One region of the Alcaligenes sp. WGS1538 genome, then DNA from elsewhere that is predicted to be linked to it. Evidence: riboswitches for the same ligand, from Rfam matches in the RefSeq annotation. Region 1 holds a riboswitch; the other holds the start of a gene.
What was found. A riboswitch is a leader RNA that binds a small molecule or an ion and turns the genes downstream of it on or off. The one in region 1 is predicted to bind thiamine pyrophosphate.

Region 2: another riboswitch for thiamine pyrophosphate. It lies ahead of ACF3ND_RS08970 (sodium:solute symporter family protein); the one in region 1 lies ahead of thiC (phosphomethylpyrimidine synthase ThiC).

What each region holds. Positions count from the first base shown of each region.
Region 1 is NZ_CP171109.1:3,272,965-3,278,727, reverse strand. Features, by position in the region: gene ACF3ND_RS15235 (Bug family tripartite tricarboxylate transporter substrate binding protein) at 1-507, shown strand, start outside; gene ACF3ND_RS15230 (OmpA family protein) at 765-1,352, shown strand; gene thiC (phosphomethylpyrimidine synthase ThiC) at 1,777-3,693, opposite strand; TPP riboswitch at 3,749-3,842, opposite strand; gene ACF3ND_RS15220 (helix-turn-helix domain-containing protein) at 3,883-4,260, opposite strand; gene ACF3ND_RS15215 (helix-turn-helix domain-containing protein) at 4,355-4,732, opposite strand; gene ACF3ND_RS15210 (DNA-binding response regulator) at 4,845-5,606, shown strand; gene ACF3ND_RS15205 (D-amino acid dehydrogenase) at 5,753-5,763, opposite strand, start outside.
Region 2 is NZ_CP171109.1:1,920,394-1,926,156, reverse strand. Features, by position in the region: gene ACF3ND_RS08985 (SDR family NAD(P)-dependent oxidoreductase) at 1-99, opposite strand, end outside; gene ACF3ND_RS08980 (LLM class flavin-dependent oxidoreductase) at 179-1,474, opposite strand; gene ACF3ND_RS08975 (3-oxoacyl-ACP reductase) at 1,471-2,253, opposite strand; TPP riboswitch at 2,304-2,400, opposite strand; TPP riboswitch at 2,467-2,666, shown strand; gene ACF3ND_RS08970 (sodium:solute symporter family protein) at 2,804-4,249, shown strand; gene ACF3ND_RS08965 (flagellar motor protein MotB) at 4,314-5,147, opposite strand; gene ACF3ND_RS08960 (motility protein A) at 5,153-5,763, opposite strand, start outside.

The sequences.
Region 1 (5,763 bases):
GCGTCGGGCGGCAACGGCAGCGCGGGTCACCTGGCTGGCGCCGTGCTGAACACGCGCGCCCAGATCGATGCGATACACGTGCCCTATGCGGGCGCCGCCCCGGCCAAGACAGCCCTGCTGGCCGGCCAGGTGCATTTCATGTTCGACAACCTGGCCTCGGCCGCTCCCCTGATCAAGGCCGATTCGGTCAAGGCCCTGGCCGTGACCACGACGGAACGCTCCAACTTCTTCCCGGACGTGCCCACCATGGAGCAGGCAGGCGTTCAGCCCTTCGATTTGGGGACCTGGTTCGGCGTGTTCGTGACAGGCGGCACGCCCCAACCCATCGTGCAGAAGCTGCACGATGCCTATGCCAAGGCGCTGACCGAGCCGTCCGTGCGCCAGGCGCTGGCCGTGATGGGTTCGGACGCCGAGCCGGGCACGGTGGAGCAGTTCCGCGAGCTTGTCAGTAATGACCTGAAGAAGTACAAGGAGGTTGTGGCCAGTTCCGGCGCTGAGTTGTTCTAGGTCCTGGCCGTCCGGTGCCCGTCAGGGACGGGCATCGTGCAGGTGAAGTGCAGTCCGTTTGATCAAGAATTGTTAACAGAGGTGTTTGGAACCATTCTGTAACACCGAGTCTATGCGCGCCTTGCTAGCATAGGGGCGCTCGATAGGCCCTTGTACTTAATTTCGAGATTACGGAGAAAAGAATGACAATTTCCATTCGTTCTGCCAAATTGGCGGCATGTGCAGGCGCTTTCGCCATTCTGGCCGGCTGCGGCACCATGGACAATATGGGTACGGGCGGGCGCACTGCCGTCGGAGCGGGGGCAGGCGCCGCCGTGGGGGCGGGCCCGGGCGCCCTGATCGGGGACAGCAGCAAGGCGGCGGCCATCGGCGCGGGCATCGGCGCCCTGGCCGGCGGCATTGCGGCCTACAACTGGTCCGGCATCAAGAAAGATGTCCAGCAGTCCGGCGCGACCAGCCTGGGCGTGGACGTCACGGAAATGCCCGACGGCAGCCTGCGTGTCAACATCCCCAGCAGCGTCTCCTTCGACACGGGCAAGTACCAGCTGAAGCCGGCCCTGCTGCCGGTGCTGGACAGCGTGGCGCGCGCCATGGTCCAGCATCCCGAACTGCGCGCCAAGGCCATCGGTCACACTGACAGCACGGGCTCCGCCCAGACCAACCAGACGCTGTCCGTGAACCGCGCCAGCGCCGTCACCAACTACCTGACCCAGCAAGGCGTGGGCCAGGGCCGCCTGATGGTCGAGGGTCGCGGGCCGAACTCGCCGATCGGTGACAACGCCACGGCGGAAGGCCGCGCCATGAACCGGCGCGTGGAGCTGTATCTGTACGCTCCTCAGCAGTAAAGAAGGCTTTATGCGCCTGCAGGCGCGGACGAGCAAAGGCCCGGCTTTCGCCGGGCTTTTTTTGGGCCTGATGGTGCGCGAACAAGATTCCCCGCCTAGTTGCGGGGTGCGAATCGGCTGGTTGATAAGCAAGCAGGTCTTTGCAAAGACGCCGTTCAAGAAGCCTGGGGGACAGTCTGGGCTGGCTGCCTGCCGGTGCTGCGCACTGGTGCCCTTGCCGGCGGATCGCTCCGGGCGCATTCTGAACTCGCGCGATGGCTCGCCCCCCGGACGAGCCATAAGCGTCGCGCTCGAACAGCAGAATGCTTGCCTCTCGGAGCGCTCCCCCGCCGGCAATGGCCTTGATAATCGAAGAAGCCCCACAAGAAAGCCCCAGGCAGGATAAACCCGCCCGGGGCGCTTTCACTGCCTGATCATGAAGGCGTCAAGCCTCCTGGTACAGCTTGCTGCCCTGCTGCACGAACTGCACCGACATCTCCTTCATGCCCTGGTCCACGGCGGCCGCCTCGTCCAGGCCCTTGGCCTTGGCGTAGTCGCGCACGTCCTGCGAGATCTTCATGCTGCAGAACTTGGGTCCGCACATGGAACAGAAGTGGGCCACCTTCATGGAGTCCTTGGGCAGGGTCTCGTCGTGGAAGGCGCGCGCCGTGTCCGGGTCCAGGCCCAGGTTGAACTGGTCCTCCCAGCGGAACTCGAAGCGCGCCTTGGACAAGGCGTTGTCGCGAAAAGCCGCGGCCGGGTGTCCCTTGGCCAGGTCGGCCGCGTGGGCGGCGATCTTGTAGGTGATGATCCCGTCCTTGACGTCCTTCTTGTTGGGCAGGCCCAGGTGCTCCTTGGGCGTGACATAGCACAGCATGGCCGTGCCCTGCCAGGCGATCATGGCCGCGCCCAGGCCGGAGGTGATGTGGTCGTAGCCTGGCGCGATGTCCGTGGCCAGCGGCCCCAGCGTATAGAAGGGCGCTTCATGGCAGTGCTCCAGCTGCAGCCGCATGTTTTCCGGGATCAGGTGCAGCGGCACGTGGCCGGGGCCTTCGATCATGACCTGCACATCGTGCTTCCAGGCTGCCTGGGTCAGCTCGCCCAGGGTGCGCAGTTCGGCGAACTGGGCCTGGTCGTTGGCGTCGTATCCCGAGCCGGGCCGCAGGCCGTCGCCCAGCGAGAAGGCCACGTCGTACTGCTTCATGATGTCGCAGATGTCTTCGAAGTGCTCGTACAGGAAGCTTTCGCGGTGATGCGCCAGGCACCATTTGGCCATGATGGAGCCGCCGCGCGACACGATGCCCGTCATGCGGCTGGCCGTCATCGGGATGAAGGGCAGGCGCACGCCGGCGTGGATGGTGAAATAGTCCACCCCCTGTTCGGCCTGCTCGATCAGCGTGTCGCGGAAGATGTCCCAGGTCAGGTCTTCGGCAATGCCGCCGACCTTCTCCAGGGCCTGGTAGATGGGCACGGTGCCCACAGGCACGGGCGAGTTGCGGATGATCCATTCGCGCGTCTCATGGATGTTCCTGCCGGTGGACAGGTCCATGATGGTGTCCGCGCCCCATCGTATGGCCCAGGTCATCTTTTCGACTTCTTCGCCGATAGTCGAGCCCAGCGCCGAGTTGCCGATGTTGGCGTTGATCTTCACCAGGAAATTGCGGCCTATGATCATGGGCTCGGTTTCCGGGTGGTTGACGTTGGCCGGCAGGATGGCCCGGCCGCGCGCGATCTCGTCGCGCACGAATTCGGGCGTGACCAGAGCGGGCAGGGTGGCGCCGTAGCCCTGGCCGGGATGCACGCGGGTCAGGCGGCGGGCCATTTCTTCGCCTTGCGGGCCGCTGGCGCGCAGGCTCTCCAGGTAGTGCTCGCGGCGCAGGTTCTCGCGGATGGCCACGAACTCCATTTCGGGCGTGACGATGCCGCGTCGCGCATAGTGCATCTGGGTGACGTTGGCGCCGGGCTTGCCGCGCCGCGGCCGGCGGACCAGCTCGAAGCGCAGCGCGTCCAGCTCCGGATCGGCCTGCCGGGCCCGGCCGTACTGGCTGTTCAGGCCGGCGGTCAGCTCGGTGTCGTCGCGCTCCTGGATCCAGGCCTGACGCAGCGGCGGCAGGCCCTTGCGGATGTCGATATGGGCGGCCGGGTCCGTGTAGGGGCCGCTGGTGTCGTAGACGCTGAGCGGGGGGTTGCGCTCCGCGCCGAACTGGCTGGGGGTGTCGGCCAGGGTGATCTCGCGGAACGGCACGCGCAGGTCGGGACGCGAGCCGGTCTGGTAGATTTTGCGGGAATTGGGCAAAGGCTGGATCGCAGCCGGGTCCACGCTGGCCGCGGTGGCCGTGAAAGTTGGGTTTTTGCTTGTCATTGCAGCTCCAAGGAAGGGGTGGAGCCGATATAGGAAGAAGCACCTTGCAGGCATTGCACCTGGGGCGCACGCTCCCAGCATCGGCATTATCCGTACTGGTACGAGGGTGTTTCTCAACCCGCCTGCGGCGAGTACCCCTGCGTGAGGACAAGTATAGGTGTCTTGGACCTGTCTGTGGGCTGATAAAGCTTATTTGCTTTTCATGCCATTGAGCAGATGGCGTATGGTCTGGTCCAGGTGTTCGCGGTCCTTGCCGGACAGCGCCACGATCTCGTCCACGGAGAAGCGGCTGAAGGGCCAGGTGACGATGGGCGGTCCGCCGTCCGGTTCATGCATGACCAGTGCGCCGCCCACGCTGATCTCCATGGGGCCCAGGCCGCTCTTGAGCCACTGGGCGCTGACGTTCAGGGCCTTGGCCAGGTCCAGGATCTCGCGGGCGTCACGGCGCGCGCCGCTCTCGTAGTTGGAGATGGCGCTCTGGCTCAGGTTGCAGAGCCGGGCCAGCTCGGCCTGGGAGAGGCCGCGCTGCTGCCGGGCATGGCGTAGGCGTTCGGAAAAGTGCTTCACACCAGTGATTGTTCATGGAACGCCAACCACGATGGTTTTGGTGGATAATCCCGTATGTGATGATGGGGCTGCGGCCTTGCCGCGAGAGGGACCGCTAGCGGGGTTTCATGCCGTCGAGCAGGTGGCGCACGGTGCGCTCGAGCAGTTCGCGCTCGGCCACGGGCAGCGCGACGATTTCATCCACGGAAAAGCGGCTGAAAGGCCAGGTGACGATGGGCGGTCCGCCGTCCGGTTCATGCATGACCAGGACGCCGCCCGCCCGGGGCTCCATCATGCCCACTCCGTTGCGCAGCCACTGCGCGCTGACGCTCAAGGCCTTGGCCAGGTCCAGGATTTCCCGGGCGTCGCGGCGCGTGCCGTTCTCGTAGTTGGAGATGGCGCTCTGGCTCAGGCCGCACAAGCGGGCCAGCCCGGCCTGCGACAGGCCGCGTTGTTGCCGTGCGTGGCGCAGGCGTTCGGAGAAGTTTTTCACACCACAGATTGTTGATGCAACGACCACCACGATGGTTTTGATTAAATAACACGATTGTGATTTATAATGTCAGGCAGGGTCATCTGGCGTCATTATAGTTAAGGTATCAACTATGTCGGTTACAAATGTGGTTACTGGCGGTCCTGTTGTGCTGTACCTCTCCAGTGTCATTCCTGATCGAAACCTGCTGGAACAGCAGGTCAAGGCCCTGGCGGAACGGGGCTATCGGCCGATTTCCTGCCGCGACTCCACCGCCTTGCTGCAATTGGCGCAAAGCCGGGGCAGGCACATGGGCTCGGTGTGCATCGCCTGGCTGGGCGGCGCCTTGTCCGATATCTGCGCGGCCGCCGTGCGCCTGCGCATGCTGTGCCCGCAGGTCGGCATCCTGATGCAGGCGGACTATTCCGACGCGGCCATGCTCCAGGCGCTGCACAGCGGCGGAGACCAACTGTGTCCCAGGGATGCGTCCTTCGAACTGCTGGCGGCCAGCCTGCAAAGCCTGCAGCGTCGCCTGATGCAGGTGCCCATGCTGCCCGAACTGCGCCAACGCGCCGACTGGGCGCTCACACAGGAAGGCTGGGCCCTGGTGGCGCCCAACGGGCAATCCTTCGCCCTGACCACCACGGAGCGCTCTTTCATCTGCTGCCTGCTGCATCACCCCGACCGGCGCGCCAGCCACCATGAACTGCTCAGCGCCATCGCCGGTGTGCAGGGCGAGATCGAAGATCCGCCTTCGGCTCTGCTCATCAATCGGCTGGGGGTGCTGGTCAGCCGGATGCGCCGCAAGTTCAATCGGGGCGATGCCGTGCTGCCGGTGCGCTCGGTGCACAACTGGGGTTACATGTTTGCCGCCAATTGCGAACTGCGCGACTGAAGCCTTGGTTTGTCGTTCTTTCCCTCCGCATCATGCGGTTCGTCCGGCGCCAGGACCCTGGGATGAACTCTTTGTACGCCCGCCGTTGCGAATGACGCTTGCCCGTGCGTCCGTGTTCCGCGGTGGCGGGCGTTCTGCCGCTGCGGTCAATGCGCGT
Region 2 (5,763 bases), 1.4 Mb from region 1:
GCGCGCCAGGCCGATGACGGTATGGCCTTCGGCCACCATCTGACGTGCAATGGCGGCTCCAAATCCCGACGAGGCTCCCGTGACGACTGCGGTTTTCATGATGCTCTGTTCCTGTATGCCCGCCGGCAGCGCCGGCGAGCGATTAAAGCATCAAGAATAGCAAAAAAGCCCGTCCAGGTCAGAGGCTGGCCGGCCGTTCCAGTCCCAGATGGCCGCGCAGGGTGCGGTGCTCGTAATCCTGGCGGAACAGGCCTCGCTTTTGCAGCACGGGAATGACCTGCTCCACGAAATCGCGGATGCCGCCAGGCAGCGACGGCGGCATCAGGTTGAAGCCGTCCGCGCCTTCGTTGCGCCACCACAGCTCGATCTGGTCCGCGATGGATTCCGGAGTTCCCACCATGGTGCAATGGCCGCCGCCCGCGGCCAGACGGCCCAGCAATTCGCGCACGGTGGGCTGCTCGGTCTGGATGATGCGCAGCACCGTGGCGTAGCGTCCTTTGGGCCCCTTGAAGCTTTCCAGAGGCGGCAGGGGCGGCACGGGCGCGTCCAGATCCCAGCCCATGCAATCCTGGCCCACGAACGTTCCAAGCTGACGCAGCGAGGTTTCCGCAGGCAGCAATTCGTCCAGTTCGCGCTGCTTGCGGCGCGCCTCCTCCATGGTGGAGCCCACATAGGTGACCAGGCCCGGCATGATGGGCAGGGGCACGCCCCGCCCCGTCGCCTGCACGCGCCGCTTCATGTCGCGGTAATAGGCCTGGGCGGACGGCAGATCGTAGGCCACGGCATAGATGGCCTCGGCCTTGCGGGCCGCCAGGTCGCGTCCCTGCTCGGAAGCGCCGGCCTGGAACAGCACCGGCTGCCCCTGGGGAGAGCGCGGCAGGGTCAAGGGCCCGTCCACCAGGAAATGCTCGCCTTGATGATGTATCTGGCGCACCTTGTCCACCCGCGCGTAATCGCCCTGGCGATTCATCGCCAAGGCATCGTCGGTCCAGGAATCGAACAGCTTCAGGGCCGTGTCCACGAACTCCTCGGCCCGGGCGTAACGCCAGGCATGGTCGGGCATGGCGGCATAGCCGTGGTTGCGCGCCTCCGCATCGAACATGGAAGTGACCACGTTCCAGCCCATGCGTCCTTGCGAAACATGGTCCAGCGAACACAGCATGCGCGCCGCCACGAAAGGCGTGTAGAAGGTGCTGGAGACCGTGCTGATCAGGCCGATGCGCTCGGTGGCCCGCGCCAGCGCGGACATCAGGGTCAAAGGCTCCAGGAACCAGCGCGGCCCGTCGGCCACATTGTCCGTGGACTGTCCGTCGGCAAAGAAGATGGCGTCCAGCTTGCCCTTTTCGGCCAGCTGGGTCAGTTCTTCGTAGAAGCGGGCGTCGCCCAGACGTTCCACCTGGGAATCAGGATGGCGCCAGGCGGCGCGGTGATGGCCGCAGCCGTGTATGAACAGGTTGAAATGCAGCTGTCTCATCCGTTTTTCACCAGTCCGCCATCCACGACCAGGTTCTGTCCCGTGACGGCGCGCGCCCAAGGACCCGCAAAGAACAGCGCCGCATCCGCGAATTCCTCGGGCGTGGTCACCCGGCGCAGCGGCGTGCTGGCGGCGATCAGGTCGAACACCGCTTCCGGCGTGGCCGCCGAGGCGTCCGTGGTGCGCAGCAGGCCGCCGGAGATCATGTTGACGGTGATCTGCTGCGGGCCCAGATCCTGCGACAGGGTGCGCGTCAGGGACAGCAGCGCCGCCTTGGCGGCCGTGTAGTCGTGATACGGCACGACGGGATTCTGGAACAGGTTGGTGCCGATATTGATGATGCGGCCAAAGCCGGCTTCCTGCATGCCCGCCAGGGCGGCCTGCGTCGTGTTCAAGGCTCCGCCCACCACGCCTTCCAGCTGCTGATGCAGGTCGGCCCAGCGCAGCGTGTCCGCATGCGGGCGCGCATCGCCGTTGAACTTGAAGGCCGGCAAGGCATTGTTCACCACCGTGGTGACGGGCGCGCCGAAATGCTGGCGCGCCGCGGCGAACATGGCCTGAACCGCTTGCGCGTCGGTCACGTCCGCCTGCACCGCCAGGCACTGGCCGGGAAACTCGGCCGCCAGGGCCTGCGCGCCCGCTGCGCTTGTCAGGTAATTGATGACCACCCGCGCGCCCTGGCGCGCAAAGGCGCGCACCAGGCTGGCGCCCAGGCCGCGCGCCCCGCCCGTGACGAGGACGACTTGCCGTGAGAGTTCCGAAATAGTGTCCAGAGACATGACATTCCTTCCAAAGATTCGGCGAGGATGTCAGCCCTGTTCGGACAGGGGAAATGAGGGTTCGACATCCCTTCGCCAGTATGAGCTGGATCAGGTTCGACGGGTTTTATCTCAGCCCTTTTGAAAAGGACACCCCGTGCCGCAGGGCAGACCATAGCACAGAACGCGCCTTCAGTCTTTATTGACTTTCAGGCCGCACGCTTCTAAGCTTTGCGCAGTTCCTGGGGGAGTCCTTGGAACGTGTTCATTCCACGGCCCGCAAGACGGCGACCAACCGCAGTCCTGGCGCGCGACGGCAAGGCCATGAAAAGACCATGAACACGTTCTTGACGGGCTGAGATTCCGCTCTCATGCGGTAACCCTTCGAACCTGATCCGGATCATGCCGGCGAAGGGAAGGAAACGCGGCCCATCGGCCTGCCTGCAGCCCGTCACGCTGCGCGCGCCGCCTCACACGCCCATTTCTATCCCTCCATTCTTGTCCGCCCTGCGCCCAACCGGGCCGCTGCAGGCGGGTTCGCGCCTGCCCTGGCAGGCTTTGGGGAGATATCATGCTGAACCAGAACGCCACGCTGCTGTGGCTGCTTGCCTTTTCAACCCTGTTCGCGGTGGCCGGGGTGCTGTACGCCCGGCGCCAGAACGGTTCCCTGGAAGACTTCGTGGTGGCGCGCAACAGCCAGAGCGCGCTGGCCACCATCCTGACCCTGCTGGCCTCGTCCCTGGGCGCGTGGATCCTGTTTTCCCCCGCCCAGGCGGCCACCTGGGGCGGCCTGTCCGCCGTGATCGGCTATGCGCTGGGCTCCATGTCCCCGCGCCTGGTCATGATCCCGCTGGGCAAGCGCATGCGCGAGCTGCTGCCGCGCGGCCACAGCCTGACCGAGTTCGTCATCGCCCGCTACGGCCGGCCCATGTATGCGCTCACCTTGCTGATCATGCTGTTCTACATCTTCATCGCCATGACGGCGGAAATCACCGCCATGTCCAAGATGATCACCCTGATCGCGCCCATTCCCTTGTGGGTCACGGCCAGCGTGGTGCTGGTGGCCACGCTGATCTACACCTCCTACGGCGGCCTGCGCGCCTCCATCTTCACGGACAAGGTGCAGATGCTGGTGATCGTGCCCATGCTGTTCCTGATCGTGCTGCTCGGCTGGCAGGCCGTGGGCGGCCCGGCGCAATTGCTGCGCACCGTGGAGCTGCAGGCGCCGCGCCTGGTGGAGCTGAGCGACCCGGTCGGCGTCAAGGCGGGCCTGACCTTTTTCGTGGCCATCCTGCTGACCGGCCTGTTCCACCAGGGCAACTGGCAGCGCATCTATGCCGCCCGGAGCGACAAGGCCATGCGCAACGGCTTTCTGCTGGGCGGCCTGTTCGTGGCGCCCTTCATCTTCCTGATGGGCTTGTTCGGCCTGGCCTTCGTGGGCCTGGGCGGCCAGGGCGACAGCTCCGTGGCGCTGTTCAACGTGATTCTGCCCCAGGCGCCCGTCTGGTTCCTGGTGCTGCTGATCCCGCTGGGCCTGTCGCTGGTCATGAGCAGCGCCGACACCGTCATCAGCGCCGTCTCCAGCCTGGTGGCCGTGGACCTGGGCCGGCTGATGCCCCAGCGCAGCACCGCCCAGATGATGCGCCTGGCGCGCTGGCTGGTGTGGCTGAGCGCCATCCCGGTGCTGGTGGCCTCCTCCCAGGGCTACAGCGTGCTGTACCTGTTCCTGCTGGCCGATCTGCTGTGCTCGGCCGCGGCCTTCCCGGTGTTCTTCGGACTGTACAGCCGCCGCTACGACGGCATCACGGCCACCCTCAGCACCGTGGCGGGCCTGGCTGCGGGACTGGCCATCTTCCCGCGCCCCGACGGTCCGCTGGACTATCTGCTGGAATCCTTCGTGCTGGCGGCCGTGGTGCCCGCGCTGGTCACCGCCATCATCATGCCCCTGCGCCGGCGCCTGCCTCAGTTCGACTTCGGCAAGCTGGCCGGCTCCACGCGGGTGCTGGACCAGAACTGAATTTGATCACGCACAGGCGCGCCGATCTCGCCATCAAGGACGGGGCCGGCGCGCAAGTACAGGATCAGGGCTGGATCTGCCCCTCAGGGGCCGTCAACAGAATCAGCTCCACGCGCCGGTTGCTGGCCCGCCCTTCGGAGCTCGCGTTGTCACCCAGAGGCCGCGTATCGGCATAGCCCACGGCGCTCAGGCGTTGACTGGCCACGCCATTGGATTCCAGATAGCGCACCACGCTGCCGGCGCGCGCGCCGGACAGTTCCCAGTTCGAGGGGTAGCGGTAGCTGCGAATGGGCACCGAATCCGTATGGCCTTCGATGACGATCTGGTGCGATGTGGAGTTCAGCACCGTCACCAGCTTGCGCAGCACGCCCAGGCCTTCCAGCCCCAGGTCCGCGCCACCCGAGGAGAACAGGATTTCGCTGTTGATGCGGAAACTGATGGACTTGTCGTTGACCACGATGTCGATATCGTCGCCCAGTCCGTCCAGCTGCAGGCCATGATCGCCCGCGCCCTGCCCCGGCGCCTTGCCGCTTTCGGGCAGCAGCCCCGCTCCGGCCGGCATCACGCCGGCGCCGGCGGCCCCGGCCTGGGCCACTGCCGCCACCCCGCCCTGCCCCGCGCCCGCTTCCGACTGGGCGCGCTTGCCGGCGAAGGACAGCATGACGATCATCAGCACCAGCAGCAGCGTCATCATGTCCAGATAGGTGGTCAGCCAGGACTCTTCTTCCTCGGGCGCGGCCAGCGCCGGCTCGTCCCAGCGGCGCCCCCGCCGCGCGGCGAGATTGCTGGCCAGCTGCTGCTCGGCCATGCCGCGACGCGCTTCTTCCAGCTCCTTCTGGACGGCCTTCTGGCGCTCCGCCAGTTCGCCCAGGGTGATGTCCTGCTCCTTGCGTGCCATGGCGATCAGCTCCGCTCGGGAGCCGGATCGGGATCGTCGTCTCGGCCGCCCCGGTCGTTGATTTCATCCTGATACTGAGCCATGAAGGAATTCAGGGTTTCACGCATCAGGGCCGGACCGCGCCGCTGGCTCATCATGGACACGCCCTGCATGATCATGTTCATCAGCACCACGCGCTGTTCGGTGCGGCGTTCCAGCTTGACGGCCACGGGCTTGAAGACCAGGTTGGACAGCAGCACGCCGTAGAAGGTCGTCATCAGCGCCAGCGCCATCTGCTGGCCGATGGACGTGATGTCGCCATCGCCCAGCAGGAACATCAGGTTCACCAGGCCGATCAGCGTGCCCACCATGCCGAAGGCGGGCGCAAAGCTGGCCATCAGGCGGAACAGCTGGGCCTCCGCATGTTCTCGCGCACGCAGCCGGCTGATGCGCCATTGCAGCAGATCCTGGATGTCTTCTTCAGGCGCCCGGTCTATGACCAGCTGCACGCCGGTCTTCAGAAACGGATTGGCCACTTTCTCCAGCGCGGTCTCCACCGCGCGTATGTCGCCCATCATCCACAGACGCGAGATGTTGATCAGCTCGTCCATGTCCTGCTGGGTATACAGGCGTTCGT